DNA from 2 places in the Paenibacillus pasadenensis genome. Region 2 is predicted to be linked to the other one. Evidence: riboswitches for the same ligand, from Rfam matches in the RefSeq annotation. Region 2 holds a riboswitch; the other holds the start of a gene.
What was found. A riboswitch is a leader RNA that binds a small molecule or an ion and turns the genes downstream of it on or off. The one in region 2 is predicted to bind glycine.
Positions count from the first base shown of each region.

Region 1: linked by a shared signal. The riboswitch ahead of sdaAB (L-serine ammonia-lyase, iron-sulfur-dependent subunit beta) and the one ahead of gcvT (glycine cleavage system aminomethyltransferase GcvT) in region 2 are both predicted to bind glycine.

Region 1 covers NZ_NFEZ01000004.1:478,299-493,081, forward strand. Annotated here, with positions in the region: gene clpP (ATP-dependent Clp endopeptidase proteolytic subunit ClpP) at 1-286, opposite strand, end outside; gene B8V81_RS11760 (RNA polymerase sigma factor) at 485-1,021, shown strand; gene B8V81_RS11765 (hypothetical protein) at 1,118-1,342, shown strand; gene B8V81_RS11775 (SDR family oxidoreductase) at 2,403-3,182, opposite strand; glycine riboswitch at 3,516-3,615, shown strand; gene sdaAB (L-serine ammonia-lyase, iron-sulfur-dependent subunit beta) at 3,876-4,595, shown strand; gene sdaAA (L-serine ammonia-lyase, iron-sulfur-dependent, subunit alpha) at 4,564-5,448, shown strand; gene B8V81_RS11790 (ABC transporter substrate-binding protein) at 5,706-6,962, shown strand; gene B8V81_RS11795 (carbohydrate ABC transporter permease) at 7,021-7,983, shown strand; gene B8V81_RS11800 (carbohydrate ABC transporter permease) at 7,985-8,803, shown strand; gene B8V81_RS11805 (copper amine oxidase N-terminal domain-containing protein) at 8,987-9,526, shown strand; gene B8V81_RS11810 (ABC transporter ATP-binding protein) at 9,769-11,571, shown strand; gene B8V81_RS11815 (hypothetical protein) at 11,692-11,910, opposite strand; gene B8V81_RS11820 (copper amine oxidase N-terminal domain-containing protein) at 11,979-13,229, opposite strand; gene B8V81_RS11825 (VOC family protein) at 13,251-13,658, opposite strand; gene B8V81_RS11830 (hypothetical protein) at 13,807-14,016, shown strand; gene B8V81_RS11835 (cation diffusion facilitator family transporter) at 14,131-14,783, opposite strand, start outside.
Region 2 covers NZ_NFEZ01000003.1:1,111,691-1,126,473, reverse strand. Annotated here, with positions in the region: rRNA gene B8V81_RS08590 (23S ribosomal RNA) at 1-26, shown strand, start outside; tRNA gene B8V81_RS08585 (tRNA-Ala) at 120-195, shown strand; tRNA gene B8V81_RS08580 (tRNA-Asn) at 206-281, shown strand; tRNA gene B8V81_RS08575 (tRNA-Ser) at 285-372, shown strand; tRNA gene B8V81_RS08570 (tRNA-Ser) at 392-479, shown strand; tRNA gene B8V81_RS08565 (tRNA-Glu) at 500-574, shown strand; tRNA gene B8V81_RS08560 (tRNA-Val) at 579-654, shown strand; tRNA gene B8V81_RS08555 (tRNA-Met) at 663-739, shown strand; tRNA gene B8V81_RS08550 (tRNA-Asp) at 744-820, shown strand; tRNA gene B8V81_RS08545 (tRNA-Thr) at 829-901, shown strand; tRNA gene B8V81_RS08540 (tRNA-His) at 917-992, shown strand; tRNA gene B8V81_RS08535 (tRNA-Gln) at 1,005-1,079, shown strand; tRNA gene B8V81_RS08530 (tRNA-Lys) at 1,084-1,156, shown strand; tRNA gene B8V81_RS08525 (tRNA-Leu) at 1,173-1,258, shown strand; tRNA gene B8V81_RS08520 (tRNA-Leu) at 1,304-1,390, shown strand; tRNA gene B8V81_RS08515 (tRNA-Gly) at 1,394-1,468, shown strand; tRNA gene B8V81_RS08510 (tRNA-Arg) at 1,472-1,548, shown strand; tRNA gene B8V81_RS08505 (tRNA-Pro) at 1,558-1,634, shown strand; tRNA gene B8V81_RS08500 (tRNA-Gly) at 1,643-1,716, shown strand; gene B8V81_RS08495 (dipeptidase) at 1,882-3,237, opposite strand; gene B8V81_RS08490 (AAA family ATPase) at 3,716-5,089, shown strand; gene B8V81_RS08485 (lipoate--protein ligase family protein) at 5,100-5,930, opposite strand; gene B8V81_RS08480 (alpha/beta fold hydrolase) at 6,057-6,893, shown strand; gene gcvPB (aminomethyl-transferring glycine dehydrogenase subunit GcvPB) at 7,014-8,471, opposite strand; gene gcvPA (aminomethyl-transferring glycine dehydrogenase subunit GcvPA) at 8,531-9,910, opposite strand; gene gcvT (glycine cleavage system aminomethyltransferase GcvT) at 9,921-11,045, opposite strand; glycine riboswitch at 11,303-11,406, opposite strand; gene gcvH (glycine cleavage system protein GcvH) at 11,565-11,954, shown strand; gene B8V81_RS08455 (DHA2 family efflux MFS transporter permease subunit) at 12,266-13,687, shown strand; gene B8V81_RS08450 (TetR/AcrR family transcriptional regulator) at 13,845-14,387, shown strand; gene B8V81_RS08445 (DUF4188 domain-containing protein) at 14,455-14,783, shown strand, end outside.

The DNA.
Region 1 (14,783 bases), on a different contig from region 2:
CCGCGCCGGTGCAGATCGTCTGGACATCCGGCTTCACGAGCTGCATCGCGTCGTAGATCGCCAGCCCGGCTGTCGTCGAGCCGCCGGGGCTGTTGATGTACATGGTGATGTCCTTCTCCGCATCGTCCGCCGCCAGGAACAGCAGCTGCGCGATGACCGAGTTGGCGACGGCGTCGTCGATGGCCGAGCCGACCAGGATGATGCGTTCCTTGAGCAGGCGGGAATAGATGTCGTAGGAGCGCTCGCCCTTGGCGGTCTGCTCGACGACGTACGGCACGTGGTTCATCGGGGTTCCTCCTCGTAAGCCGGGCCGCTTCAGGGGCGGTCGGCCGCTGGTTTGCTTTTTGCCCCCGGTAAACGAACCGGCGCCAGTCGAGGATACGGGGCTGCGGGAGAAATAAATTTCGCCGGTTCGCGTATCCTTTCGAGGCGGCCGTTCGTTTACCGAATACCGAGATCCGCACGTTGGAAAGGAGCTGCCCGCATGGACGCAATTCGCATGGCCGCCGAGGAGGAGCGCAGCGCCCTTCGCCGCTACTGCCTCGCCCTGGCCGGTTCGCGCTGGGACGCCGAGGACCTGGAGCAGTCCGCCTGGTGCCGCGCGCTGGCCTACCCCGGCTGGGAGGCGCATGCCAACCGCGAGGCGCTGCTGCTGCGCATCGCGCGCAATCTGTGGACCGACCAGCAGAGGAAAAAGGCGCTGCACCAACGCTCCTTGCCGGAGCTTGCCGCAGCCGAGCCGAACCGGGAAGCAAGCGGCGAGGCCGCCGGCGGGTGGGAGCTGGAGACGATGCTCCACTCCCTTGGCCGGCGGCTGACGCCGCTGCAGCTGGCGGTGTGGCTGCTGCGTGAAATGCACGGCAGCAGCATCGCCGAGACGGCGCTCCGCCTCGGCATACCGACGAGGGCGTGTCGAAGGCGGGCTGCACCCGAGGCCGCGCTCGGCGCATTTAGCCCGCGACCTGAGCCGGCGGGGTGCGCGAGCGTGACGAGTCGCTGCTCGCGCGCGTGCGCGGCCTAGGAGGGCCTGCGCACGGGCGACGCCGCCGCGATCGCGGCGCTCGCCGAGCAGGAAGCGCTGGAGCCGGCCGTAGCCGCCGCCGCGCTGGCGGGGCGCGTGCAGGCGCGTGCCGCGGCCGGCGCAGCCGCCGTGCCGGCGGAGGGCCGCGGCGCGTGCGATGGCGCGCCGCAGGCGCAAGCCGGCTGGAACGCCGTTTCCGATGCGGTCGCGCCGCAGGCGCTTGCCGCCTGGAGCGGCGTTGGTGCCACCTGGAGCGGAGCTTCCGCAGCCGGCTATCCCGCCGGTCTGGCCGGCTGCGCCATCTGGGGCTTGGCCGGTTAAGCACGGCCCAAGCATAAAAGCCTTCCCGAGCCTCGGATCGAGGCGGGAAGGCTTTTTTGCTGCGCGCGGCGGCATCGCGGTCGGCGGACGGTCTTTTTCGCATCGCGCTCTCGAGGGAATAGCAAGCCGGTTCGCCAACCGTTTCTCGGAGGTCGACAACAACGTGATGCGTCGTCGGTTCGTCCGGAGTGGCAGCACCAGGGAGTGGAAAGTACCTTGGCTGGCGGTCCCCCGGCGCGTCAACACAACCAGGGAGTCGAGAGTGCCTCGGTTGGCGGAACTCCGGCGCGTCGACACAACCAGGGAGTCGAGAATGCCTTGGATGGCGGAACTCCGGCGCGTCGACACAACCAGGGAGTCGAGAATGCCTTGGATGGCGGAACTCCGGCGCGTCGACACAACCAGGGAGTCGAGAATGCCTTGGATGGCGGAACTCCGGCGCGTCGACTCAACCAGGGAGTCGAAAGTGCCTTGGATGGCGGTCCCCCGGCGCATTGACTCAACCAGGGAGTCGAAAGTGCCTTGAATGGTAGCCCCCCGGCGCATTGTCTCAACGAGGGAGTCTAGAGTCCCTTGGTCGGCAGAGCCCCGGCGAATCGACTCAACCAGGGAGTCGAAAGTGCCTTGGATGGCGGAACTTCGGCGCGTCGACTCAACCAGGGAGTCGAGAATGCCTTGGATGGCGGAACTCCGGCGCATTGTCTCAACGAGGGAGTCTAGAGTCCCTTGGTCGGCAGAGCCCCGGCGAATCGACTCAACCAGGGAGTCGAAAGTGCCTCGGATGGCGGAACTCCGGCGCATCGACTCAACCAGGGAGTCGAGAGTGCCTCGGATGGCGGAACTCCGGCGCATTGACTCAACCAGGGAGTCGAGAGTGCCTTGGATGGCGGAACTCCGGCGCATTGACTCAACGAGGGAGTCGAGAGTGCCTTGGTTGGCGGAACCCCGGCGCATTGAATCAACCAGGGAGTCGAGAGTGCCTTGGCCCGCAGAACCCCGGCGCACCAGCACAACAGGGGGTCCAGAGTGCCTTGGCTGGCGGTCCCCCAGCGCCCCTTCGCTAGCGCCCGAGGAACCCGCCCTCCGAGCGGATCGACTGGCCGGTGATCCACTGGGCCTCGTCGCTCGCCAGGAAGGCGAGCGCGCGGGCCGCGTCCTCCGGCTGTCCGATGCGGCCCATCGGGAACAGCGGCAGCAGCTGCCGCTTGAGCTCGTCCGACATCCAGCCGGAGTCGGTCGGGCCCGGATCGAGGCCGTTGACCGTGATGCCGAGCGGAGCGAGTCCGGCGGCCAGCGGCTCGATCAGGCCCGCCAGCAGCTGCTTGGTCGCGAGGTAGGCGAGGTTGTCGGCGTCCGGCCCTTTGGACAGCAGGAACAGGATGCGTCCCGCCCCGCCGGCCTGATGCGCCTGCTCGAAGCGGCGCGCGAACTCCATGCTAAGCAGGGCCGGAGCCCGATTGTTGACGATATAATGCCGATCCAGCGACTCCTGCGTCAGCGTCCGGTAGCTGGTCGGCGCGCAGTAGCACGCGTTGTGGATGATGATCGAGGGCAGCCGTCCGAGCGCGCGCTCGGCTTCGTCCAGCACCTGCAAGGGCACGTCCGGGTCCATGAAGTCGGCCTCCATCTGCCCGGCCCGCACGCCGATGCCCTCCAGCTCCTGCTGCAGCCGGTCCGGCCAGCCTTCCTGCAGGCCGCAGCCCTCCTCCGCGTCGTAAGCGCGCCAATGCGTATAGAACAGATCGGCGCCGCCCTCCGCCAGCGCGCGGCAGATCGCTGTGCCGATGCCCGCCTCCCGGCTGACGCCGGTGACGAGAGCCGCCCTTCCTTTCAACGTCATGCGCATCTCCTCCTTCTGCAACCAGCATAAGCCCCAGAGGCGTCGGAGAGTAGGGGGGCGAACGGCTAAAGCCGAACTTGCCCTCCCGGCTGGCATCGTCCAGGCTGCCGAATGGCTGAAGTCGAACTTGCCCTCCCGGCTGGCATCGTCCAGGCTGCCGAACGGCTAAAGCCGAACTTGCCCTCCCGGCTGGCATCGTCCAGGCTGCCGAGCGGCTGAGGCCGAACTTGCCCTCCTAGTGCCATCGCCTGGGCTGCCGAGCGGTTGAGGCCGAACTTGCCCGCCCGGGTTGAAGCCGGCTGTCCTCCTGCATATAATGAGAAGGCACAGCGGATGATGGCAGCGGGAGAGATTGCCTGCATGATCGAGGCAGCGCCGAAGGAGCAACCTGCACGCAGGGGAATCTCTCAGGCAAAAGGACCTTTGCCGGACGCAGCTCTGGAGAGCATTCCGCGCCGCCTTGCGGACGGCCGAGCGGGCATCCAAGCCCGGTCCGGCCGCAGGGCGGCGCGTCGGAATCACCCAAGGGGAAACTTCATGGCGCCGGCATCGCGGCGCTGTCGGGGGCAACTCTCAGGTACAAGGGACAGAGCGGTGGAATACGGGGAAGCAAAGGGCTCGCACGAGCCTTTGTTTCGACGCATTCCGCCGCCCTGTTCCTTTTCATTTCAGCCACTAAAAAGGAGGAAGCGCATGCGCTTCAAGGATGTCTTCTCGATCATCGGGCCGTCCATGGTCGGCCCGTCCAGCTCGCATACCGCCGGAGCGGCGCGCATCGGGCTGGCCGCCCGCAGGCTGCTCGGCGCGATGCCGGAGACGGCTCGCGTCTCCTTCTTCGGCTCGTTCGCCGCGACCTACCAAGGCCACGGCACGGACACGGCCGTCGCCGGCGGGCTGCTCGGCATGCGCACCGACGATCCGCGCCTGCCGGATGCGGTCGAGCTCGCCGAGGAGGCGGGCATGGACCTGACCTTCCGCGAGGGCAAGGGGCTGTTCCCCCATCCCAACACCGTGCGGCTCGACCTGCAGGCGGCGGACGGGCGCAAGCTGTCGCTGCTCGGCACCTCGATCGGCGGCGGCAACGTGGAGATCGTCGAGGTGAACGGCTTCGCCGTCAAGTTCGGCTGCTCCTGCCCGGCGCTGCTCGTGCGCCATCGCGACCAGCCGGGCGTCATCGCCGGGCTGACCGCCGCCTTGGAGGAGGCGGGGCTCAACATCGCCGGCTTGTCGCTGAGCCGGATGGAACGGCAGGGCGAGGCGCTGGCGGTCGTCGAGCTGGACGGCGAGGCGGCGGTGACGCTGCTGGAGCGGGTGCGGCGGCTGCCGCATGTGCTCGGCACCGATTACGTCGATCTGAACGGAGAAGAGGAGGAGATGGCGGATGAACTTTCGGACGCTGAAGGAGCTCAGTGAGCGCTGCCGCGAGAGCGGCCTGTCGATCGGACGCCTCATGCTGCAGCAGCAGGCCAAGGAGTCGGGACGCGAGGAAGCGGCGGAATTCGCGACGATGAAGGAATACTACGGCATCATGAAAGACGCCGTGCATAACGGCCTGACCCGCGACACGACGTCGCGCAGCGGACTGACCGGCCTCGACGCTCAGCGGGTCGCCGCCTACAACGAGAGCTCCGAGCCGAGCCTCGGCGGCGACGCCGGACGGGCGATGGCGTACGCGCTCGCCGTCTCCGAGGTGAACGCCTCGATGGGCCGCATCGTGGCGACGCCGACGGCGGGCTCCTGCGGCATCATCCCCGGCGTGTTCGTCAGCTCGCAGGAGCGGTTCGGCTGGGACGACGACATCATGACCGAGGCGCTGTTCGCCGCGGGCGCGATCGGCTACGTCATCGCCAACAACTCCTTCGTCTCCGGCGCGGAGGGAGGCTGCCAGGCCGAGGTCGGCTCGGCCATCGGCATGGCGGCGGGCGCGCTCGCCGAGCTGCGCGGCGGCACGCCGGAGCAGGCGGTGCATGCCGTCGGACTCGCGCTCAAGAACACGCTCGGCCTCATCTGCGATCCGGTCGGCGGGCTCGTGGAGATCCCGTGCATCGTGCGCAACGGCTTCGGCGCGGTCACCGCGCTCGCCGCGGCCGACATGGCGCTGGCCGGCGTGCGCAGCGTCATCCCGAGCGACGAGGTCGTGCAGGTCATGCTCGAGGTCGGCGCGGCGATGCCGGAGAAGCATCGCGAGACCGCCGGCGGCGGACTGGCCCAGACGCCGACTGGCAAAAAGCTGATGGAGGACCTGCGCAAGAAGAAGCGGCGCTAGCGGTTTTCGAATGCGGCCAACCGTGCCGCCGGTTAAAGGAATATCGCAGCAAAAAGCTCGGCGAGACGACCTCGCCGGGCTTTTTCGGCTCTTCGCCGACCTCGGTCCGAGGGCCTAAATTCATGCCGGACGAGCAAGTTCAGGTGAAAAGCGGAATAAACTGAAAGCGGATACATCAATCAGGCGCCCGGCTCCGGGACCGGCAGAGGCCTGTCCCTGGTCCGGGCGAAGTCCAGCATGTCAGGAGGAATGGCGGAGTGGTCAAATTCCGAAGGATCGGCTTGCCGTTGCTGTCGCTCGCCCTGGTCGCCGCCGGCTGCGGCGGCCCGGCTCCAGCCGAGAATACGAAGACGCTTACGCTCTGGTACTGGAACCGCAGCCTCGACGACGGACTCATCCAATCGGTCGAACAGAAGTTTCCCGGCATCAAGATCAACGCCCAGAAGATCGGAGGCGACTTCAAGTCGAAGCTGAAGACGACGCTCGCCGCCGGCACGGACGGACCGGACATCGTCGCCTTCAACGACTGGGTCTCCGAGCTGTTCGTCAGCTCGGACCGCTTCTACGATCTGTATGAGCTCGGCGCCAAGGAGATCGAGCCGGACTTTCTCGACTGGAAATGGAACTTCGGCGTCACCGCGGAAGGGACGATGATCGCGCTGCCGATCGATACCGGCCCGACCGCGCTGTTCTACCGGGCGGATCTGTTCGCCGAGGCCGGCCTGCCGTCCGAGCCGGCCGACGTCCAGCGGGAGCTCGGCACCTGGGAGAGCTACCTCCAGGCGGGCCGGCAGCTCCAGGACCATTTTGGCGGCAAGGTCAAGCTGCTCGACAATGTCAAGAACATCTACACGCAGTTCAACGCCCAGTCGGACCGCATCTACTTCTCCACGGACGGCGAGTTCATCGGCGACAAGCCGGAATCGTCGGTGAAAAAGGCGTGGGATCTCGCCGTCCAGGCCGCGCGGATGAAGCTGGCCGGCAACGCGGACGCCTTCACGAGCGAGTGGAACGCCGCCATGAACAACGGCAGCATCGCCTCCTTTGTCGGCGCCGTCTGGATGAAGGAGATCCTGGAGCAGGGCGCACCGGATACGGCCGGCAAATGGCGCGTCGCCCGGGCGCCTGGGGGAGACGGCAACAACGGCGGATCGTTCCTCGCCATCATGAAGTCGAGTCGCTATCCGAAGGAAGCGTTCGACGTCATCCGCTACCTGCAGAGCCCCGACAACCAGATCCGGACGTACAAGAACATCAACCTGTTCCCGTCCGCGGCGAAAGCGCTGGACGATCCCATCCTGCAGGAGAAGGAGCCGTTTTTCGGCGATCAGGCGACTGGGCAAATCTTCGCGGAATCCGCTCGGGGCGTCAAGCCCGCTTATTTTGGAGACAAATTCACCAATGTGAACGGCATCGCCCTGCGCGAGCTGAACTCGGTCGCCCTGCAGGGCAAGGACCCCGACAAGGCGTGGCGCGACGCGCTGAGCCGGATCCGCAAGGAGCTGCTGCGCTGACGGGCGCGGTCCGCCGGCCGCCGCATCCACAGACCAATGGCTGACAGGAGGTCATCCGATGGGAAAACCTATGCTGAACCCGGAGCCCGCCCGCGTCCCCTCGTCCAGACGGACCGAGGGCGGCCTGGCCGCCCGCATCTGGAAGCATCGCAAGGAATACCTGGCCATATCGCCGTTCTACATTCTGTTCGCGGTATTCGGCTTGTTCCCGATCGCCTTCTCCATGTACCTCTCCTTCCAGAAATGGGACGGAATCGGACGGATGAGCTACAACGGCTTGAACAACTACCGCTTCATGCTGACCGATCCGGAATTCTGGAGAGCCGTCGGCAACACGCTGCTGATCTGGATCTACTCGACGATCCCGATGCTGTTCCTCGCGCTCGTCGTCGCCTTTCTGCTCCACTCCTCGTTCGTGCGGATGCGGACGCTGTACCGCGTCGGCTACTTCCTGCCCAACGTCACCTCGCTCGTCGCGGTGGCGATCGTCTTCGGCACGATCTTTTCCAACAACTACGGCTTGCTGAACTACACGCTGAACCTGCTCGGCCTGAATTCCATCGAGTGGCTGAACCGCACCTGGGGCATCCAGCTCGCGATCTCCGTCATGGTCATCTGGCGCTGGGCGGGCTACAACGCGATCATCTACCTGGCCGGGCTGCAGAGCATCCCGACCGTGCTCTACGAAGCGGCCAAGATCGACGGGGCTTCGGGCGTGCAGGCGTTTTTCCGCATCACCGTTCCGAACCTGCGGCCGATCATCCTGTTCACGCTCATCACCTCGACCATCGGCGGGATGCAGGTGTTCACCGAGCCCCAGGTGCTCGTCGGCAACGACGGCGGCGCCGGGGGCGGCGGCCTTACGATCGTCCTTTATCTGTACCGGGAAGCCTTCGTGCACAACTATTTCGGCTACGGCGCGGCTGTCGGGTGGGGGATGTTCATCCTGATCGCCCTCTTCTCCATCGTCAACTGGCTGTTCGTCCAAGGCCGGCCGTCCCATGACCAGGGGGTGAAGTGAGATGAAAGCCCGATCGATCCTGCTGCATGTCGGCCTGACGGCCGGACTGCTGCTCTCCGTGTTCCCGTTCTACTGGCTGCTCGTCATGGCGACCCGCACGACAGCGGACATCTACAGCTTCCCGCCGAAGCTGTGGTTCGGCACGAAGCTCGGGGACAACGTCTCCCGCGTGTTCGAGAACATCGACTTCTTCGGCGCGTTTTGGAACACGCTGTTCGTCGCGACGGCCTGCGCGGCGCTCGTGCTGTTCTTCGACTCGCTGGCGGGGTTCACGTTCGCGAAGTTCGAGTTTCCCGGCAAAAAAATCCTGTTCGTGCTGCTGCTCGCCACGATGATGGCCCCGGCCCAGCTGTCGCTCGTGCCGTCGTTCGTCATCATGGCCAAGCTCGGCTGGGTCGGCTCGTTCAAGGCGCTCATCATCCCCGGCATGGCCAACGCGTTCGGCATCTTCTGGATCCGGCAGTACGCCCAGGAGTCGGTGCCGAGCGAGCTGCTGGACGCGGGCCGCATCGACGGCTGCGGCTTCTTCCGCCTCTATTGGAACGTGGCGCTGCCGATCCTGCGGCCGGCGCTGTCGTTCCTCGGCGCCTTCACGTTCATCGGAGCGTGGAACGACTACCTGTGGCCGCTCATCATCCTCACCGACGAGAGCAAGTACACGCTGCAGGTGGCGCTCGCCTCGCTGAACGGCATCTATCTGTCCGACTACTCGATGGTGATCGCCGGCACGCTGCTGGCCGTCATCCCGCTCATCGTCCTGTTCCTGTTCGTCAGCAAGCAGTTCATCTCCGACATCGCCGCGGGCGCGATCAAGAGCTGACGCTTTCCTGCCGGGATAAGTCGAGCCGATTGATAAATGGATCTGTAAAATAAATTGCAAATACTCCTTCTGAATCGGCTATCAAGGCTGTCGATGGAAGGACATCGGCTAACTTCTCCGCACCTCTGGTGGATCATGCGACGTTACTCGGGATGCGAACAATACAGTGGAAATTGCTTGTGATTGACAAAGCAACCTTTTCGAGGAAATCGCGTCTACTCATTTGAGAATATGATCCTTATCTTGAAAGGGCTGAGAAAATTGTCTCGTCGAATCCAAGTACTCTTTCTGGCATTGATCGTCGGACTGTCTGTTTTTGGGGCCGGGTTGGCAGGGGCTGCTAAAGCTCCATCGAATAACGACGGAATTCATCGCCCTGCGATTGTCATCAACGGCAAGGTTGCCGAGCTGAAGGCCGTGATCCCGCCAAGCGGGTCGGCGATGGTTCCGTTTCGTTCCTTTTTTGAAGCTCTGGACCTGAATGCTGAATTCGACAACAAGACCAAAACGGTGACCGCCAAGAACGAAACGACAACCGTTACTTTGACCGCCGGCAAAATGACCGGGACGATCAACGGCAAGGAAATCAAGCTCATTCAAGGTCCGTCATTGTCAGACGATGATGACTTGATGTATGTCAATGTGCGATTCATCGCCGAAGCATTTGGCGGAATTGTCGGCTTTGACAAGAGCACGCTTACGGTGACCCTTGATTTTGATTAAGATCAACTTGAGAAAGGGACCTTCCCCGCCCATCAGGCGCGGAGAGGTCCCTTTTTCGGTCGAGATCGTTCGGCTGCGGGGGCGATGTCGTCCCCTTCCAGTACTATTCCATTTCTAATTCGACCTCCTTTCTTCGTCCCCTCTCATCCGCATGCAGGCCATTGACACCGAGCCCGGCCATCTCTTATTCTTCCTTTGACCTGTCGAACGGGTGTTAGCCTAACGGAAGAGGATGATCCAACATGATGAACCGGACCGCGCCGGCCCCGATTTCCAGCGCTTCCTTCGAGAGCGCCTTCCAGCAGGCGGCGACGACGGAGAACCGGACGGCATTCCAGTATCTGATGTCGCTGTACAAGGGGAACTTCCTCAACCTGACGATCTCGATCGTCTTTTTCCTCGTCAAAAGCCTGCCCGTCTACGTGCTGCCGATCGTGACGGCCAACATGATCAACATCGTCGCGCAGCCGGACCAGCACAGCCTGCGGGAGCTGTGGATCAACTTCGCCGTGCTGATCGCCGTCGTCCTGCAGAACATCCCGACCCACGCCGCCTACGTCAGCTTCCTCAGCCGCGCGATCCGCTCGGTCGAGGCGGGCCTGCGCGGCGCGATGGTGCGCAAGCTGCAGCAGCTGTCGATCAACTCGCATCGCGAGCTCGCCGCCGGCCGGCTGCAGTCCAAGGTGCTGCGCGACGTCGAGGCCGTCGAGGGCATGAGCAAGCAGCTCATGCTGGCGTTCATCCCGGCCATCTTCAACGTCGTCATCGCCTTCGGGCTGACGCTCTACTCCAACTGGCTCGTCTCGCTCTTCTACGTGCTGACGGTGCCGGCGGCGATCGGCGTCATGCAGATGTTCAAGCGGCGCATCCGGCAGAGCAATCGCGAGTTCCGCAAGGAGATCGAGACGATGAGCAGCCACGTCTCCGAGATGGTGGAGATGATCCCCGTCACCAAGGCGCACGGGCTCGAGCAGGTCGAGATCGACCGCATCGACACGACGCTGCGGCGCCTGCAGGGCAAGGGGTACCGGATGGACCTCGTCGAGGCGTACTTCGGCGCCTCCGGCTGGGTGACGTTCCAGATCGTGCAGGTCGTCTGCCTGCTGTTCACCGCCTATCTCGCCTATACGGGCAGCATCCCGGTCGGCAACATCGTCATGTACCAGGGCTACTTCGGCATGATCCTCGGCTCGATCACGGCGCTCATCAACGTCTACCCGATGATCGCCAAGGGCACGGAGTCGATCTCCTCGATCACGGAGATCCTGCGCTCGACCGACATCGAGGACAACGCCGGCAAGCTCAAGCTGACCCGGCTGAGCGGGGAGTACCGCTTCGAGGACGTGCAGCTGAAGTTCCCGGACGGCGACCAGCATGTGCTCGAGGAAGTATCGCTCGACGTGCGCGCGGGCGAGTGCATCGCGTTCGTCGGGGAGTCCGGCGCGGGCAAGTCGACGATCCTCAACCTCGTCATCGGGTTCTTGAACCCGACCTCCGGACGGGTGCTCGTCGACGGCGTGCCGCTGTCCGCGCTTGATCTGTCCGAGTACCGCCGCCATCTGGCCGTTGTGCCGCAGACGAACATCCTGTTTTCCGGCTCGATCCGCGACAACATCACCTACGGCCTGCAGGGCATCACGGAGGAGCAGGTGATGGAGGCGGTGGAGCGGGCGCATCTGACCGAGATGGTCTCGCGCCTGCCGAAGGGCATCGACACGATGGTCGGCGAGCATGGCGGCAAGCTGTCCGGCGGCCAGCGCCAGCGGATCGCGATCGCCCGCGCGCTCGTGCGCGATCCGAGCGTCATCCTGCTCGACGAGGCGACGTCCGCGCTCGACAACGCCTCCGAGCATCATGTGCAGCAGGCGATGCAGCAGCTCATCCAGGGGCGCACGACGTTCATCGTCGCCCATCGCCTTTCGACGATCCGCCATGCGGACCGCATCGTCGTCATGAAGCGCGGACGCATCGCCGAGGTCGGCACGTTCGACGAGCTGATCGCGCGCAAGGGCGAATTCTACAACCTCAAGCAGCTTCAGATGTAGGCTTGGAGTATATGGTTTAAATAGTGCAAAAAAGCCTGCCGAAGCGGCAGGCTTTTTTTGCTTGATTTAAATCTGGACCGCGCATGCGGGAGTTCCGCCGCGCGCGTGAGCCGAGCAGGTTCAGCTTTTTTTGCGCAGCTCGAAAAACTCGCATTGCGCCCGCGCGTGGTAGGCGAGATCGGCGACGCCCGACTGCAGCACGACGGTGCGCTCGTCGAAGCGCACGATGCAGCTGCCGGACTCGACCATATGGTCGTCGCGGAAGACGCGGACCGGGATGCGCTCGTCGAGCGCTTCCTGGAAGTCGGCATCGGTATGGAGAGGTCGGATATAGGCCATGGCGGCGGCGCTCCTTTGCAAAGGGGGATGGCCCGGATCGGGCTTGGCTCCGGCCATTATACCATAGCTCAGGGCAGCTCGATATCGACGCTGCGGCTGGCCGCATTCCAGGAGACGGAGATGCCGAACGCCGCGGTCAGCGCGCGGATCGGCACGTAGGTCAGCCCGTCGCGCAGAATCGGCTGCAGCTCCGGAGCGGCGAGCTTGCCGTCGATCCACAGCTGCGGGAAGGAGTAGGCGCCCTTGCGCGGAGCGGGCGGCTCGGAGCGGATGAGCGCGCTCCACGACGCCTTGTCCCAGACGACGGACTTGCCGGCGAGCTTGGCGATGGAGCGCAGCGGCAGCAGGGCGCGCCCTTCCCGCAGGATGGGCCGCAGCGCCGCGTCCAGCGCGGGCTTGCCGTCCACGGACAGGAACGGCTCGGCGGCGGGGAGCAGCGACATCTCCCCTAACGTTCGGCTGCCATTGCCTCCATAGGCGACGTATAGGCTGAGAGAACCTTTTGATTCAAGGAATTTCATCGTTCCATCCTTTGCTTTGCCATAGGCGGGCAGCGTGATGGAGAAGTCGTAGTAGCCGAATTGCTGCGTGCCTGTGCCGATCAGCAGGGAGTGGTCATAGGGATAACCGGATGAATCCGAGGAGGAGGAATAGGTTTCGGCATTTGGCGTCCAATACACAAAGAGCTCCGGGGAGAAAAGGAGCGGATCATGTCCTTTCAGCCGAATCTTCTCTCCGAAGCGAGCGGTCGCGGGAATCTCGGCGATTTCCTCATTCCTGACGAACAGCGAGCTGTAGTCTTTCGACACGCTGATGTCGTCAAGCTGCAGGAAGGTGGAGCCGGATTCCAGGTACAGGCCGCCGGTCGAGCCGAAGATGGAGGCATCGCCCTTATTGGAGAAGGTCAGGCTGAGTCCATAGAAGAAGCTGTAAGGCGTAGAATCGAAAGCCTTGACGGGCTTGCCTTTCTTCGCAAAGGCTTGCACCATCCCGCAAACCTTCTTGATCCGCGCGGCATCCTCCTTGCGGGCTCCGTACAACTGGTCGTCGACGCCGCTTGCCCCGCCGATTAGCACCGACTTCAGCGTGCTCGGACCGCAGGACGCGGCCAGCTCCTTAAAGGAGGTCGCTGGCGTGGGAGAAGCAGTCGGCTTGACGGCCGCTGCGGGCGCTTGGGACCCTGCCGGCTCGGCAGCCGCTGCGGGCGTCGTAGCCGAGCCGGACAGCAGGAGCACGGCGAGCAGCATTCCGAGCGCGCTGCGGCCGGCGCGCCTCGTTCCGAGGGGGGCTTTTGCATGAGCATGGCGGACAGGCTTCATAAGCTCATCTCCTTTGATCGGTCATTCGGGCAGTCTCTGCTCCTCGGCCGGCGCGACGAGCTCGACCTTGATCCGGTCCGGATCCTCGAAAAAGAGGATGTACGTCCCCGCCCCGCCCGCATGGGGATGGCGGTCTTCATAGAGCAGGTTCATTCCTCTGGCGCGGACTTCGTCGGTCAGCCGGTCCACCTGCTCGCGCGAGGCGGCGTGGAAAGCGAGATGGTTCAGTCCGACCCGGGCACGGTGGTACGGCACGTCCAAGTATTTCTCTTTCGCTTGCACGAACACGAGGTAGGTCGAGCCGTGCTTCCAGCTGCGGCCCTCCGGCCATTCCTGAAAGGGCTCGTACCCGAGCTCGCCGAGGAACCAGCCCCAAAAGGAAGCGGACTTTTGCAGATCGGAGACATATAGTTCGATGTGATGCAGCATGAATTCTCTCTCCTTGGCGCTGTAGTGGAGCCTGAGGAGCGGGGCTCTTATTTTCCTTTCCTTTAGACGTAAAGGGAATGGAAAGGTTTCTGTGATCTTCCAAAATCCGGATGAACTGTGATAGGGTAGGGCGAGGAGGGATGCATCTATGGATCTGGAGCGGGAAGTGCAGGACTTGAAGCGGCGGGTCGAGGAGTTGGAGGAGCGGGAGCTGGCGACGTCGGAGCGGGGATATGGGCCGGTCGGGCGCAGGGACACCGGGCTCGGGGGTAAGTTTTTAATCGGCATCGGCATCGGCGCGGCCGTGCTGGTTCTACTTCTATTTACGATAGGCGTCATTCAGTTCATCCGCGTTTGAGGAAAGAAAAGTCCAAAAGCCCATCCGGCGGGGAAACCCGTTTGGGTGGGCTTTTGACGCGGAACGGCAAGGCAATGGGCCTCGCGGCTGGACTCGGGGCGAATGCCGGAGCGATCAGCAGCCGAGCTCTTCGTGCCGGACGCTGGAATCCTCGATCTGGATCGTGCAGTGGCGGATGCCGTGCCCGTCCCGCAGGAGGGCGATCGCCTGCTGCAGGACGCGGCGGCTGTCGGCGTCGTCCTCGACGAGCAGATGGCAGGTCATGGCGTCGAAGCCGGAGGTGATCGTCCAGATATGGAGATCATGCACGTCGATGACGCCGGGCAGCGACTCCAGCTCGAGCTGCACCCGCTGCGTGTCCACCGTCTCGGGAGCGCCTTCCATGAGGATATGGACGGTGCTTCGGAGCATGCCCCAGGCGCTTTTTACGATCAGCAGCGACACGAGCACGGAGATCGCCGGATCGGCCCAGTACCAGCCGAACGCCCACATCAGCGCCCCGGCCGCGATCGCGCCGACCGAGCCGAGAGCGTCGCCGAGCACATGCAGATAGGCGCTCTTCAGGTTGACGTTGCCCTTCACGTCGCCCTGGCGCATCAGGAACCAGGCGCTGGCGAGATTGGCGAGCAGCCCGACCGCGGCGATTAGCAGCATCGAGCGGCTGGCGACCGTCGGCGGCTCCCAGAATCGGCCCCAAGCCTCGACGACAATGAAGATCGCGATGGCGATCAGCGTCGCGCCGTTGAACAAGGCGGCCAGAATCTCGA
Region 2 (14,783 bases):
TACTAATCGGTCGAGGGCTTATCCTATTCACGCAAGAACAGCCGGTCAGCACGGCATTTCGTTCGGTCCAGTTTTCAGGGCGCAAGCTTTGAGAACGCAAGGCTTACATACTTACATATGGGGCCATAGCTCAGCTGGGAGAGCGCCTGCCTTGCAAGCAGGAGGTCAGGAGTTCGATCCTCCTTGGCTCCACCATGCTTTATATTCCCTGATAGCTCAGTTGGTAGAGCACTCGACTGTTAATCGAGTTGTCACAGGTTCGAGTCCTGTTCGGGGAGCCATAAGGAGAAGTGTCCGAGTGGTCGAAGGAGCACGATTGGAAATCGTGTATACGTTAACCGCGTATCGAGGGTTCGAATCCCTCCTTCTCCGTAGCAACATTTCTTGATTTGGAGAGATACCCAAGTGGCTCAAGGGGACCCTCTGCTAAGGGGTTAGACTGCGTAAGTGGTGCGAGGGTTCGAATCCCTCTCTCTCCGTTCTTTCTTCAACTTCATACGGCCCGTTGGTCAAGGGGTTAAGACACCTCCCTTTCACGGAGGTAACAGGGGTTCGAATCCCCTACGGGTCACCAACATGGAAGCTTAGCTCAGCTGGGAGAGCATCTGCCTTACAAGCAGAGGGTCGGGGGTTCGATCCCCTCAGCTTCCACCATGAACTACCGCGGGGTGGAGCAGTCCGGTAGCTCGTCGGGCTCATAACCCGAAGGTCACAGGTTCAAATCCTGTCCCCGCAACCAATATGGAGCTGTGGTGTAGAGGCCTAACATGCCTGCCTGTCACGCAGGAGACCGCGGGTTCGAATCCCGTCAGCTCCGCCATTTTCTTTGCCGCTGTAGCTCAACTGGTAGAGCAACTGACTTGTAATCAGTAGGTTGGGGGTTCAAGTCCTCTCGGCGGCATGGAATATATCCATGGCGATCGTGGCGAAGTGGTTAACGCACCGGATTGTGGTTCCGGCATTCGGGGGTTCAATTCCCCTCGATCGCCCCATTGCTTGACTGATGGGGATTAGCCAAGCGGTAAGGCAACGGACTTTGACTCCGTCATTCCCAGGTTCGAACCCTGGATCCCCAGCCATTAAGAGCCATTAGCTCAGTTGGTAGAGCACCTGACTTTTAATCAGGGTGTCGAAGGTTCGAGTCCTTCATGGCTCACTTTTTAACTTCATATGCGGTTGTGGTGGAATGGCAGACACGCTATCTTGAGGGGGTAGTGGGCGTACGCCCGTGGAGGTTCGAGTCCTCTCAACCGCACCATTCACTTTCGCCCTGCCAGGCGAAAAAAGCTTCACCTTATACCATGCGGTCATGGCGGAATTGGCAGACGCGCTAGATTCAGGTTCTAGTGTCAGCAATGACGTGGAGGTTCAAGTCCTCTTGACCGCACCATCTGCGGAAGTGGCTCAGCGGTAGAGCATCGCCTTGCCAAGGCGAGGGTCGCGGGTTCGATTCCCGTCTTCCGCTCCATACGTGCCCGTAGCTCAGCTGGATAGAGCATTTGACTACGAATCAAAAGGTCGGGAGTTCGAATCTCTCCGGGCACGCCATTTATACAACGGGATGTAGCTCAGCTTGGTAGAGCACCTGGTTTGGGACCAGGGGGTCGCATGTTCAAATCGTGTCATCCCGACCATTTTTTTTGCGGGTGTAGTTCAATGGTAGAACTTCAGCCTTCCAAGCTGATAGCGTGGGTTCGATTCCCATCACCCGCTCCATGTAGGAACGTGAACGGTCTTGCCTAAGGGCAAGGCCTTTTTTATTTCGCTTTATTTTTTTATAATCGCAAAAAACGAACAGGGCTGTCTGGCCAGGTCATAGAATCGACCTTGGCCGGACAGCCCTTGCGCTTTCAAAGATGGGAGGAACGGATCCTGCTGCTTCTACAGAGACTTCAGGAATTCCACGACCGTGAGCAGACCTTTGTCGAAGTTCTCCAGGTTGAAGTGCTCGTTCGGAGCATGAAGGTTCTCATCGTCTAGGCCGAAGCCCATGAGCACGACCGGAGACGCCAGCACGCGGGAGAAAGCGGCCATGATCGGAATCGATCCGCCGTCTTTCGTGAACAAGGCGCGGGTGCCGTAGACGCGGCCGTAGGCATCGGCAGCTTTCTGCAACATCGGATGGGACGGATCGATGTTGAACGCGAAGGCTTGCTCGATCTGCTTGATGGAGAGACGAGCGCCGGCAGGAACGCGATCGAGGAGATGCTTCTCGATGCGGTCAAGCGTTTTCTGAGGATCCTGATCTCCGACGAGACGGCAGGTGATCTTCGCATGCGCCTCTTTCGGAATGACCGTCTTCGTGCCTTCCCCTTGGAAGCCGCCATAGACGCCGTTCAGCTCCAGCGTCGGACGGGCACCGACGCGCTCGACGAAGGTGTAGCCCTTTTCTCCGTATAAGGCATCCAGACCGAGGCTGGCGCGGATCTTGTCCTCGTCGACGCCTTGCTTGGCGAATTCTTCGCGCATCAGAGGCGACAGCTCCGGTACGCCCTCATAGAAGCCGTCTACCGCAACGCGTCCATCCGCATCATGCAAGGAAGCGAGCAGCTCGACGAGCGCATGCAGCGCATTCGGGACAGCTCCGCCATACGAGCCGGAGTGAAGATCCGTATTGGCGGCATGGACGCCTACTTCCATCGAGCAAAGGCCGCGCAGGCCCGTGCAGATCGCGGGGCGACCGGGCTCGAGCAGCGACGTGTCGGAGACGAGCACGGCATCGCAGCTGAGCTTGTCCTTATGCTTCTCCAGGAAGTCCGGCAGATGCGGGCTGCCGATTTCCTCTTCCCCTTCCAGGCAGAGCTTGAGGTTGACCGGCAGCGTGCCTTCCTCGCTCAGAATCGCTTCGATCGCTTTGATGTGGATGAACACCTGCCCCTTGTCGTCCGTCGCGCCGCGGGCGTACAGCTTGCCTTCGCGGATCTCCGGCTCGAACGGAGGGGATTGCCACAAATGCAGCGGATCGACCGGCTGCACGTCATAATGGCCGTAGACAAGCACGGTCGGCTTGCCCGGAGCATGGAGATAATCGGCGTAGACGACGGGATGGCCGCCGGTCGGCATGATCTCCACGTTCTCCAGTCCGGCGCGGCGAAGCGAATCGGCGAGCCAGGATGCGGCGGATTGGATATCTCCCGCGTGAGCCGAAATGGCGGAGACGCTCGGAATGCGCAGCCACTGCATCAATTCCTCGAGCTGAGCCTCCCGGCGGGTGCTGAAGTAAGTTTCATAGGACATCGATATGTACCTCCTTGAGTAAGACGGTTTGCCGCAGGCAAATCGGATGGTTTTATTATACCCTTGAGGAAAGGGGATAAGAAGCGGCCGAGACAACGCGTCACTGCGCGGAAGCCGGCGGGGGAAAAGAGTCTAATCCATTTTCTACCGCTTGCATCCATTGACGCGGACAGGGGCCGCGGCCTAGAATACAGGTAACGACAAACAGGGGGAGGCGAACGGAAATGATGAACATGGCGATGAAGGCTGCGGCAGCAGCAAAGGGAAACGGTCCAAGCATGATTTTCGAAGGCCTCCACGGACGGGAACGCGGCAAGGAATAGCGGCAGGAAGGCGCGCCGAGGACGAATCGTCCTTTTGCAGCCGGCCATGCGGCGCCTGAAGCGCATCCAAAGTCACGGACGGAGTCCGTGGCTTTTTTTGTGCGGTCTATCGTGCAATCGTACGACTACATCAGGAAGGAAAGGGTGAATAATCGATGATCCATGATTGGAATCTTCATAGCGGGAATGGGGGAGAGAGCTTCGCCCGCATTCCGTCGTCTAGCGGATCGGCGGTGCCCGCGCCGAGGACTGCGGCCGGATCGCCGCCGCCGCGTTCGCTGGTGGCCGGCGACCATGGAGCTGCCGGCGCTTCCGCATCGGCGGCATCGGCCCAGGAGCTCAGGCAGCTGCTGCGCATGATCCGCGATCTGCTGCAAGCTCGATGCGGATCGGAATTCGCGGTGTACAAGGACGAGGATCAGCTGGAGCTTTATTGGAGCCTGCTGGAGCAGGATCTCGCCGAAGAAAACGCCGAGCTGCAAGTGCTGGCGCGAGTCTTCGAAACGATGGAAAGCCGAAGCGTCAAGCGGGACTCGGCTGAGATCCGGATCTATCCGTCACTCGACAACCATCTGTTTTATTACCCGGAATGGAAGGTGGCGCTCGTCCGGCTCCCGATGCCGCGCGTGATCGGCCGGTCGCTCGAGCCTTACCTGTTCGCCGAGAGCGACGAGTCGCTGCGGCGGTTCCTTGTTCATGCCCGCGAACGGCTTCGGAGCCGGATGACCGGCAAGCTGCTGCTCTGCTGCGATGGCGAGGAAGGCACGGTGTCGGAGCTGGCGCCGCATCGGATCGAGCGCTGGGAGCCGGTGCAGGACTCGCTGCGGCTGGAGCTGGAACGGTCGGTATCGTCTTTCTTTCAATCGGGGGGAGCGTTCTACGAGCAGTTCGGGTTGGCCTACCGGCGGGGGATGCTGCTCTACGGCAAGCCGGGCAACGGAAAGACCAGCCTCGTCCGGGCGCTCGCCTCGAAGGCGGGCGTGCCGGCGATGAGCTGGCAGCTTTCGGAGCATACGAGCACGGAGAGCATTCGGGAGATGCTGAAGCGGGCGGCGGAGATGGCGCCGATGCTGCTCATCATCGAGGACCTGGAGGGGCTGCGGCCGGAGCTGCGCTCCGTCTTTCTGGGCGAGCTGGACGGGTTGCGGACGCACGAAGGAATTTATCTGATCGCGACGACGAATTACCCCGATCTGGTGGATCCGGCGCTGATCGGAAGACCGGGGCGCATCGACCGCGCGTACGAAGTCGCCGAGCCGACCCGCGCATGCCGCGCGGAGTTCCTCCAGCGGCAGAGCCGCGGCCTGCTGTTCGGCGCCGGGCAGCTGGAGGAGCTGGCTGACCGGACGAAAGGGTTTTCCTATGCGCAGCTGGAGGAGCTGGTCGCGGCAGCCGCATTCTGCTGGCAGGAACAAGGGCGAGTCGAGACGGAGCCCCTGCTCCGCGCGATTCGGCAGGAAATCGAGCATGCCAAAAACGGAAGCTGGATGTCCGCTTCCGGTTCGGGCAAAGTCGGATTTTTCGCATGAGCTCGGCTGTCTATTGCGCAGGACCGATCGGGTAGCGGGACCGCATCGTCGCAGCGAGCTCCCGGATCTCCTCCGGCCGGGGCAGCCGGCTCTCGGGCAATCGGGCCTCCTGCTCCGTCCGCGGGCCGAGCGCGGCGCTGGCGGCTCCTTCGGCAAACAGGCGCGGCGCATCCGGCCATAGCTCGGCCAGCTCTTCGAGGCTCGCCATGACCGACGCTTCGACGAGCGGATAGCTCGCGGCGCCGGGGCCGGCGGCGGCATCGTAAAATTGGCGGACGAGACGGCCTCGCTCCTCGCCGGAGCCGCCGGCATTGACGAACGCCTGGACGATATAGGCTTTGGACAGCCGGCGCTGGGCGATGCCGCAAAACTTGCGTCCGCCGACGCTGAGATCGTAATCGCCCGGACAATAGGCTCCGACGATCTCGCCCTTGTCCACCTGGACGCCGGTGTCGGCGAGGGCGGCGGCGATCAGCTCGTACATGAGCTGGAAGTCGTCCTCGAAGCGGGCGGATGCCTTTCCCTGCAGCGGCAGGATGAGCGAGACGTTGACGACGCCGGGATCGAGCGGCACGGCGGCGCCGCCGGAGTTGCGGACGGCGACCGAGAGGCCGAGCCGCTCCAGCTCGCGGGAAGCGCGCGCGGCTTCCGGCAGACGGCTGTCGCGCGGTCCCATGACGAAGCCGGCGGGATGCCGCCACAGATGGAGGACGGGCACGCCGTCCGCTCCGACGCGCCGGCAGAGCAGCTCGTCCAGCGCGAACGAGTAGAGGACGTCCGGCTCGGACCAGTCGTCCATGCGGTCGAGCAGGAGCAGGCCGGGGAAGCGGTTATGGATCATGAGCGGAAACGTTCCTTCCTATGCCAATCGTAAAATGAAGATGATTCTTAAACTGTATCATACCGCGGGATGGAGTTCACGCGAACCGCGGCAATGGTAAGGGCATCAGCCAATGGAGGAATGGACATGGAACGACTCATTCAAGCCGACGAAGTGAAGCTGCAGACGGAATCATTCGGCAAGCCTGGAGATCCGGCGCTGTTGCTGATCATGGGCTCGCAGGCCTCGATGGTATTGTGGGAAAAGGAATTCTGCGAGCTTCTGGCGGCAGGAGGACGGTTCGTCATCCGGTACGACAACCGGGATACGGGAAGGTCGTCGAGCTGGCCGCTAGGAACGATGGGCTACACTATGGCGGATATGGCAGATGATGCGATGCGGGTCCTTGATGCATACGGCATTCAGAAAGCTCATCTGGCGGGGATGTCGCTGGGCGGCTATCTGAGCCAATTGGCGGCTGTCCGGCATCCGGAGAGGGTGCTGACGGTGACGCTGATCGCGAGCTCGAATTACACGGAAGGCCTTCCTGCGATGGAAGACAAGGTGATCGAGTTCTTCACCCGGTCCGCTTCCCTGGATCTGTCGGACGCTCATGCGGCGGAACAGTTCGGCGTTGAAAAATGGAGACTGATCGTCGGAAGCCAGCGGAAACTCGACGAGTCCAGAATTCGCGGGCTCGTCCGTCAGGAAATCAGCCTTGCCGAATCTCTGCCGAGCATGGGCAACCATATGCTCCTGGGCGGGGGAGAAGAGGATGTGGCGCGCACCGAAGACATCCGGCAGCCCGCCTTGATCGTCCACGGAACGGAGGATCCGGTCCTTCCTTACGCACATGGGCTCGCGCTAGAGCACGCTCTTTCCAATGCCAGGCTGCTGCCGCTCGAAGGAGCGGGTCATGAGATCCATCCGGATGATTGGCCGGCGATCGTCGAGGCGATGCTGGAGCTGACAGGCCCGCGCTGAGCCGCATGCGAGGAGGCGGGAGGGCATCGAGTGCCCTTTGACGCGGAATGGAGCGGACGCCGCCGCCGCATCGACCAAAAAAGCTTCTCCAGAGAGGAATCCTCTCCGGAGAAGCTTTTTTCAGCAGGAGCAATTGAGAACGGGCTTGCGCGCGGCCAGCGTCTCGTCGAGCCGCCGCAGGACGGTCGTATAAGGAGCGTTGATGACGAGCTCCGGCGTCTCCCGCGCCTCGCGGGCGATGCGCAGCATGGCGTCGATGAAGCCGTCGAGCGTCTCCTTGCTCTCCGTCTCGGTCGGCTCGATCATGATGCACTCCTCCACGTTGAGCGGGAAGTAGATCGTCGGCGGGTGATAGCCGAAGTCGAGCAGCCGCTTGGCGACATCGAGCGTCCGCACGCCGTACGCCTTGAGCCCTCGTCCCGACAGGACGAACTCATGCTTGCAGACGCCCGGATACGGAATTTCGTACGCCTCGGCGAGGCGGGCCATCATGTAGTTGGCGTTCAGCACCGCGCATTCGCTTACCCGCCTCAGTCCTTCCGGGCCATAGGAGCGGATGTACGTGTAGGCTCGGACGAGAATGCCGAAGTTGCCGTAATACGATTTGACCCGGCCGATCGACTGCGGGCGTTCGAAGTCGAAGAAATAGCGGCCGTCCGCGCGCTTCGCGACGACAGGCTTCGGCAGGAACGGGATGAGATGAGCCTTGACGCCGACCGGCCCCGCTCCCGGGCCTCCGCCGCCATGAGGCGTGCTCATCGTCTTGTGCAGGTTGAGATGCACGACGTCGAAGCCCATGTCGCCGGGACGGGCGATGCCCATGATGGCATTGGAGTTGGCGCCGTCATAGTAGAGCAGGCCGCCGGCTTCATGCACGATCTCGGCGATTTCGACGATCTGCTCCTCGAACAGGCCAAGCGTGCTCGGGTTCGTCAGCATGAGCGCGGCCGTATCCGCGCCGACGGCGGCGCGCAGCGCGTCCAGGTCGACGAGGCCGTCGGGGCCCGACTTGACCGTCACCGTCTCCAATCCCGCGGTCGTGGCGCTGGCGGGATTCGTGCCGTGGGAGGAGTCCGGCACGATGACCTTGGAGCGCGCTTCGCCGCGGCTCTCGTGGTAGGCGCGGATCATCATGAGCCCGGTCCACTCTCCGTGCGCGCCGGCGGCGGGCTGCAGCGTCACGAAGTCCATGCCGGTCAGCGCGGCGAGATCGTCCTGCAGCGTATGGAGCAGCTCGAGCGCTCCCTGAATGCTCTCCTCCGGCTGATACGGATGGATGCGGGCGAAGCCGGGCAGCTTGGCCGCGTCCTCGTTGATTTTCGGGTTGTACTTCATCGTGCAGGAGCCGAGCGGGTAAAAGCCGTTGTCCACGCCGAAATTGCGCCGGGAAAGCTCGGTATAGTGGCGGACGACGTCGACCTCGTACACCTCCGGCAGCGAAGCGGAATTACGGCGAAGCCGGCCGTTCGGCAGCAGCTCGGCCAGCTCCTCGTCCTCCGGCACGTCGCATGGCGGCAGCGAGAACGCCTCGCGTCCTGCGCGGCTCATCTCGAAGATGAGCGCCTTTTCGGGCTTCACGTCGACGGAGCCGGCGAGCCGCAGCTCGGCCAGACGCTCTGGGGTCGGATTCGGTTGGCTCATGTCAGCGCCTCCTTTCGGGTCAGCCGGTCGAGCGCGGCGGCGAAGGCTTCGATCTCCTCGCGCGTCCGCTTCTCGGTGACGGCGACGAGCATATGCCCCGCGAGCTCGGGATACGACCGGCCCAGGTCGTAGCCGCCGAGGAAGCCTTCTTCCAGCAGCGCGAGCTCGAGCTGGCGCAGGTCGGTTCCTTCGGGAAGCTTTACGACGAATTCGTTGAAGAAAGGCGTATCGGCGAAGGAAAGGGAGAAACCTTCCAGCCCGCCGAGCGTCCGGGCCGCATGGCGCGCCTTGCGCAGATTCAGCTCCGCCGTCTTGCGGAAGCCCGTCTTGCCCATGACGCTCAGATAGATGCTGGCGCACAGGGCGAGCAGAGCCTGGTTGGAGCAGATGTTGCTCGTCGCTTTCTCGCGGCGGATATGCTGCTCCCGCGCCTGCAGCGTCAGGACGAAGCCGCGCTTGCCGTCCCGATCCACGGTCTGGCCGACGATACGGCCGGGCATCCGGCGCATGAGCGGCTCGGCGACGGCGAAGTAGCCGCAGGTCGGGCCGCCGAGCGAGCTCGGGATGCCGAGCGGCTGCGCGTCGCCGACGACGATGTCCGCGCCGAGCGCGCCCGGCGCTTCCAGCAGGCCGAGCGAGAGCGGATTGGCGCTGACGACGAACAGCGCGCCGGACTCATGGGCGAGCGTGCCGAGCGCGGCGAGATCCTCGACCGTGCCGAGGAAGCTCGGCGACTGCACGAGCACGGCGGCGGTCGATTCGTCGACCGCCGCGGCCAGCGCCTGGGGATCGGTCAGGCCGTCCCGCAGTCCGACCTCGACGACATCGAGCCCGAGCCCGCGCGCCGTCGTGCGCACGATCTCGCGCGCTTCGGGATGCACGGCCCGGGAGACGACGACGCGCTTGCGGCGGGTATGGGCGGAGGCGAGCGCTGCCGCTTCGGCGAGCGCGGTCGCGCCGTCGTACATGCTCGCGTTGGCGACGGCCATGCCGGTCAGCTCGCAGATGTACGACTGGAACTCGAAGATCGCCTGCAGCTCGCCTTGGCTGATCTCCGGCTGGTAAGGCGTGTACGCGGTATAGAATTCGGAGCGCCCGGCCAGATGCGGCAGGACGGCCGGGATATGGTGGTCGTACAGGCCGGCGCCGAGGAAGCTGACGGCCGTGTCGGCGTCGGCATTGCGCCCGGCGAGCTGCTTGAGATGGCGCATCAGCGACCATTCGTCGAGCGCGCCGGACATCGGCAGCGTGCCGGAGTAGCGGATGGAGGCAGGGATGTCGCGGAACAGCTCTTCGACCGAGGAGACGCCGATCGTCTCCAGCATTTCGGCTTGATCCTGCTCGGTCATCGGGATGTAGCGGTGGGGACTGGTCATCGTTGAGGGCTCACTCCTTGTCGGTTCGGGCCGGCGGCGCCGTTCTTCGGTAAAATGGGGCGGGAACGACGGCAGCCTTCAGCCGTTTGCCGCGGATCTCGACCTCAAGCTCGGTGCCGACCGCGGCGTATTCGGCCTGGATCAGCGCCAGCCCGAGGCTGCGCCTCAGCGTCGGGGACTGCGTGCCGGAGGTGATCTCTCCGATGCGCGTCTCTCCGCTGTACACAGGATAATGAGAGCGCGGAATGCCGCGCTCCAGCAGCTCGATGCCGACGAGGCGGCGAGGGACGCCGGCGGCTTTTTGCGCCAGCAGCGCGTCGCGGCCGACGAACGGCTCGCCGCCCAGCTTGACGAACAAGCCGAGTCCGGCCTCGAGCGGCGTGATGTCGGCCGACAGCTCCTGGCCGTACAGCGCGAGCTTCGCCTCGAGCCGCAGCGTGTCGCGGGCGCCGAGCCCCGCCGGCTCCAGGCCGAGCGGAGCCCCTGCCGCCAGCAGGCCGCGCCACAGGCGCACGGCATCGCCGGAGGCGGCATACAGCTCGAAGCCGTCCTCGCCGGTGTAGCCGGTGCGCGAGAGCAGCGCCTTGACGCCGCATACGTCGGCTTCCCGCAGGAAGCGGAACGGCTTGAGCTCGGCAAACGGAGCGTCCGTGCAGCGGGCGAGAATCTCGGCGGCCAGCGGTCCTTGGAGAGCGATCAGCGCCGTTTCGTCCGAGCGGTCCTCGATCGTCACGTCGCCGATCAGATGCTCTTGCAGCCAGGCGAGATCCTTTTCGATGTTGGAGGCATTGACGACGAGCAGATACTGGTCTTCGGAGATGCGGTAGACGAGCAGGTCGTCGACGACGCCGCCGTCCGGACGGCAGAGAAGCGTATACTGGGCTTCTCCGTCCTGCAGCCGACGGATGTCGTTGGTCGTGACCGCCTGCAGGAAGTCGGCGGCGAATTGCCCCGTGACGAGGAATTCGCCCATATGCGACACGTCGAACAGGCCGGCCCGCTGGCGGACGGCCTCGTGTTCCCGGATGATGCCGCTGAACTGCACCGGGAGCTCCCAGCCTCCGAAGTCGATGCACCGCGGCTCGCCGGTCTCGGCATAGACGGGGCGGAGCGGAGTCGTGCGCAGGTTGGCCATGCAAGGTTCCTCCTCGCGATTCAGTCGTGTGGCGAAATTGTCGATCCGCAAAAAAAGGACAGGGCGGAAAACGCGGTCAGGCTGTCCGAAGACATGCCTGCCGGCTCGTTTTCCGCTCTGTCCTTTGTACCTGAGAGTTGCCCCGATGCCGATCCTCCGAATCGCTTCGGCCTGCCGGCGGCAGGTTTCCCCTTTGGTGACGACCGCCCGCCGGCATGCTGCCGGACGCGAAAAAGCGCTCGTTCTCTCCAGAGTCGCGTCCTGCAGAGGTCCTTTTGCCTGAGAGATTCCCCTGCGCTACGTCAAGGTTACTCCTTCGGCGCCGCCTTGAACTGCCGGCGATCTCTCCCGCTGCGCTCATCCGCTTATTTACGATCTCTTCCAGTTTGCCGGATCGGACAACCCGGTGTCAATAACCATTCGTTCCGGGAACGGCAAAGATTGACAGGCTTCCCGCCGATCGTTTACGCTTTCCGCATAGACGGCTCTTCGAGGCCGAGGAGAAAGGATGAGCGTCCAGTGAGTGAGATTCGTCAAGGCTTGGGCTACACGGAGGAGCATGAATGGGCATCCGCAGCGGGAGAGAACGCCGTCCGGATCGGCATTACCGACCATGCGCAGCATCAGCTCGGCGATATCGTTTTTGTCGAGCTGCCCCGGCCCGGCGATCGGGTGGAAGCGGGACAGCCGCTCGGCACGATCGAGTCGGTCAAGACGGTATCGGACCTTTATGCGCCGGTGAGCGGCACGGTGGCGAAGGTGAACGACGCGCTCTCCGATTCGCCGGAGCTCGTCAACTCGGAGCCTTACGACGGCGGCTGGATGCTTGAGATCGAGACGGACGGCAGCGCGGCCGAGCTCGTGGCGTCGCTGCTGGACGCCGACGCTTACGCCGGGCGGACCGACTGACCAGGCGCGCGTTCCGGGAGGCAATCGGCTCCCGCGCAAGACCTGGCGAAGCAGGGATGGGGCATGCCCCATCCCTGTTTTTTCATTTCTTTTTTCGGTAAAGAACGACTGTAAACAAAATCATTAATTGCTCTCGCCGGTCCAATATGGGTAAGATGAAAAGGACCTGCCGGCCATAGGCCATGCCGGCCTCGGTCGAACCAGACTAGACAAAGGCTGAAAAAGCCTAGGAGGGGACCACTGTGGAACAAACGCTGTCGGCCGCCGCTTCCCCGCAGGAAGAAGCGCCGCAATTCAAAGTCGTGCCGATCATGGCCGCGCTGCTCATCAGCGGCTTCATCGGCATGTTCAGCGAAACTGCGCTGAACATCGCCATTACCGAGCTGATGGCTCTCTTCAACGTGGAGCCGGCTACCATTCAATGGCTGACGACCGGCTTCCTGCTCGTGCTTGCTATTCTCGTTCCGGTCTCGGGACTGCTGCTTCAATGGTTCACGACGCGCCAGCTGTTCATCGCATCGCTGTCGTTCTCCATCGTCGGCACGCTGCTCGCCGCGCTGGCGCCTGGCTTCGAGGTGCTGCTCATCGCCCGTCTCATCCAGGCGGTCGGCACCGGCCTGCTGCTGCCGCTCATGTTCAATACGGTGCTCGTCATCATCCCGCCGCATCGCCGCGGAACGGCGATGGGCATCATGGGCCTCGTCATCATGTTCGCGCCGGCTGTCGGTCCGGCGATCGCCGGCCTGTTCCTGGAGTACTCGTCCTGGCGGACGATCTTCTGGACGGCGCTGCCGCTGCTCGTATTCGCGCTGATCTTCGGCATCGTCTTCATGCGCAACGTGTCCGAGCTGACCCGTCCGCGCATCGACCTGCTGTCCATCGCGCTGTCGAGCATCGGCTTCGGCGGCATCGTCTACGGCTTCAGCAGCGCGGGCGAGGGGGAGCATGGCTGGAGCAGCCCCAAAGTCATCATCGGCATCGCTCTCGGCGCGGTCGGGCTGCTGCTGTTCATCCTCCGCCAGCTGCGCATGAAGCAGCCGATGATGAATCTGCGCGCGTTCCGCTATCCGATGTTCACGATGGGAACGCTGATCATTTTCGTCTCGATGATGATCATCCTCTCGACCGTCATGCTGCTTCCGATTTATCTGCAGACGGGCATGGGGCTGCTGCCGCTTGCGGCCGGCCTGCTGATGCTGCCGGGAGGGCTCGTCAACGGCCTGATGTCGCCGATCATGGGCCGCCTGTTCGACAAGTACGGGCCGCGCTGGCTCGTCATCCCGGGGCTGGTGCTCGTCATCGCCATCCTCTGGCTCATGACCGGCATCGAGCCGACGACGTCCAAGGGCGAGATCATCGTGCTGCATTCGCTGCTGTTCATCGGCATCTCGATGATCATGATGCCGGCCCAGACGAACGGCCTCAACCAGCTGCCGCGCGAGCTTTATCCGGACGGCACGGCGATCATGAACACGCTCCAGCAGGTGGCCGGAGCGATCGGCACCGCGCTGGCGATCAGCGTCCTGAGCGCCGGCCAAAAAGCGTATTATGCCGACAACGGCATCGCGCCGGCGGATTATTTGAGCAAGCTGCCGCAAGCGATGACGCAAGGCGTGCAAGGCGCGTTTCTGATGACGATCGCTTTCGCCGGGCTTGGCCTCCTGCTTTCCTTTTTCATCAAGCGCGTCAAGGTCAGCAGCCCGGAAGGCGGTCCGCAAGGTCCGATGCATTGACGGAGCAATGCCGGCATTCGGCTTGCTCTGCCGCAGATCAGCCCGTATCCTAGAGGATGCGGGCTTTTCCATATTTAGAGACAGGCTGATGCGAGAGCCAGTTGACAGCTGGGTTCGAATCGGTTATTTATTAATTAATAAATAAAAGGAGACGAGGATGACACCAGCAAAAGGGGAAGCGGGAGACCGTCGGCGTCAGATTTTGGATGCAGCGGCAGCATTGTTTGCCGAGCAGGGGTATTACAAGACGACAACGGCGGATGTCGCCCGCGCGGTAGGCGTAACCCAGCCTTATGTGTTCCATTTCTTCAAGTCGAAGGAAGCCTTGTACCTCGCCGTCCTGGAGAGCGCGGCGGAGCGGATCAAGTCGGCGTTCGCCGAGGTGGATGCGCCGGCGGCGGAGCTGGAGGGAGCGATGGGCCAGGCGTTTTACGGCTTGCTCGCCAGCGGCTGCCGCAGCGAGGTGCTGCTCTGCATGACGGCCCATGCGATCTCGGACCCGACGATCCGAAATTTCGTCAGCGAGGAGTTCGCACTCATCCATCGGCGAATCGGGGAGCGCTTCCGCCGGGCAGGCTTGCCGGACCCGGAGTTCAAGGCCATTTCGTTCATCGGCATGGGCCTGGCGATCGCGCTCGCGGAGCTTCTGGCCCTGCAAGAGCAGATGCTGGCCTGCATGGAGTCCTCGTTTGAAGGCTGAGCCGCATCGATGCGGCTTTTCTTTCGGAGATGTATTTATTGATTGATAAATAAAGGGGTGGGTTGAAATGACGCAGATTTACCCGGGAAGATTCACGGCGGAGATGGAAGGATCGTTTGTCGTCTTCATCATCGGCATGAGGATCAACAACCTGCTCGCGGTGCATAAATGGCTGCCGGTCGCGAAGGCGATGCCGCCGATGCTGAAGGAGCTGCATCAGCATCCGGAGCTCGGCTTCATCAGCCATGAGCTGCTGCTCGGAGCGCGCGGCGTGACGACAATCCAATACTGGCGGACCTACGAGCAGCTGGAGCGCTATGCGCGCCAAGGACAGCATCTGGAGGCATGGCAGCGGTTCAATCGGGCCGTCGGAACCGACGGATCCGTCGGAGTGTT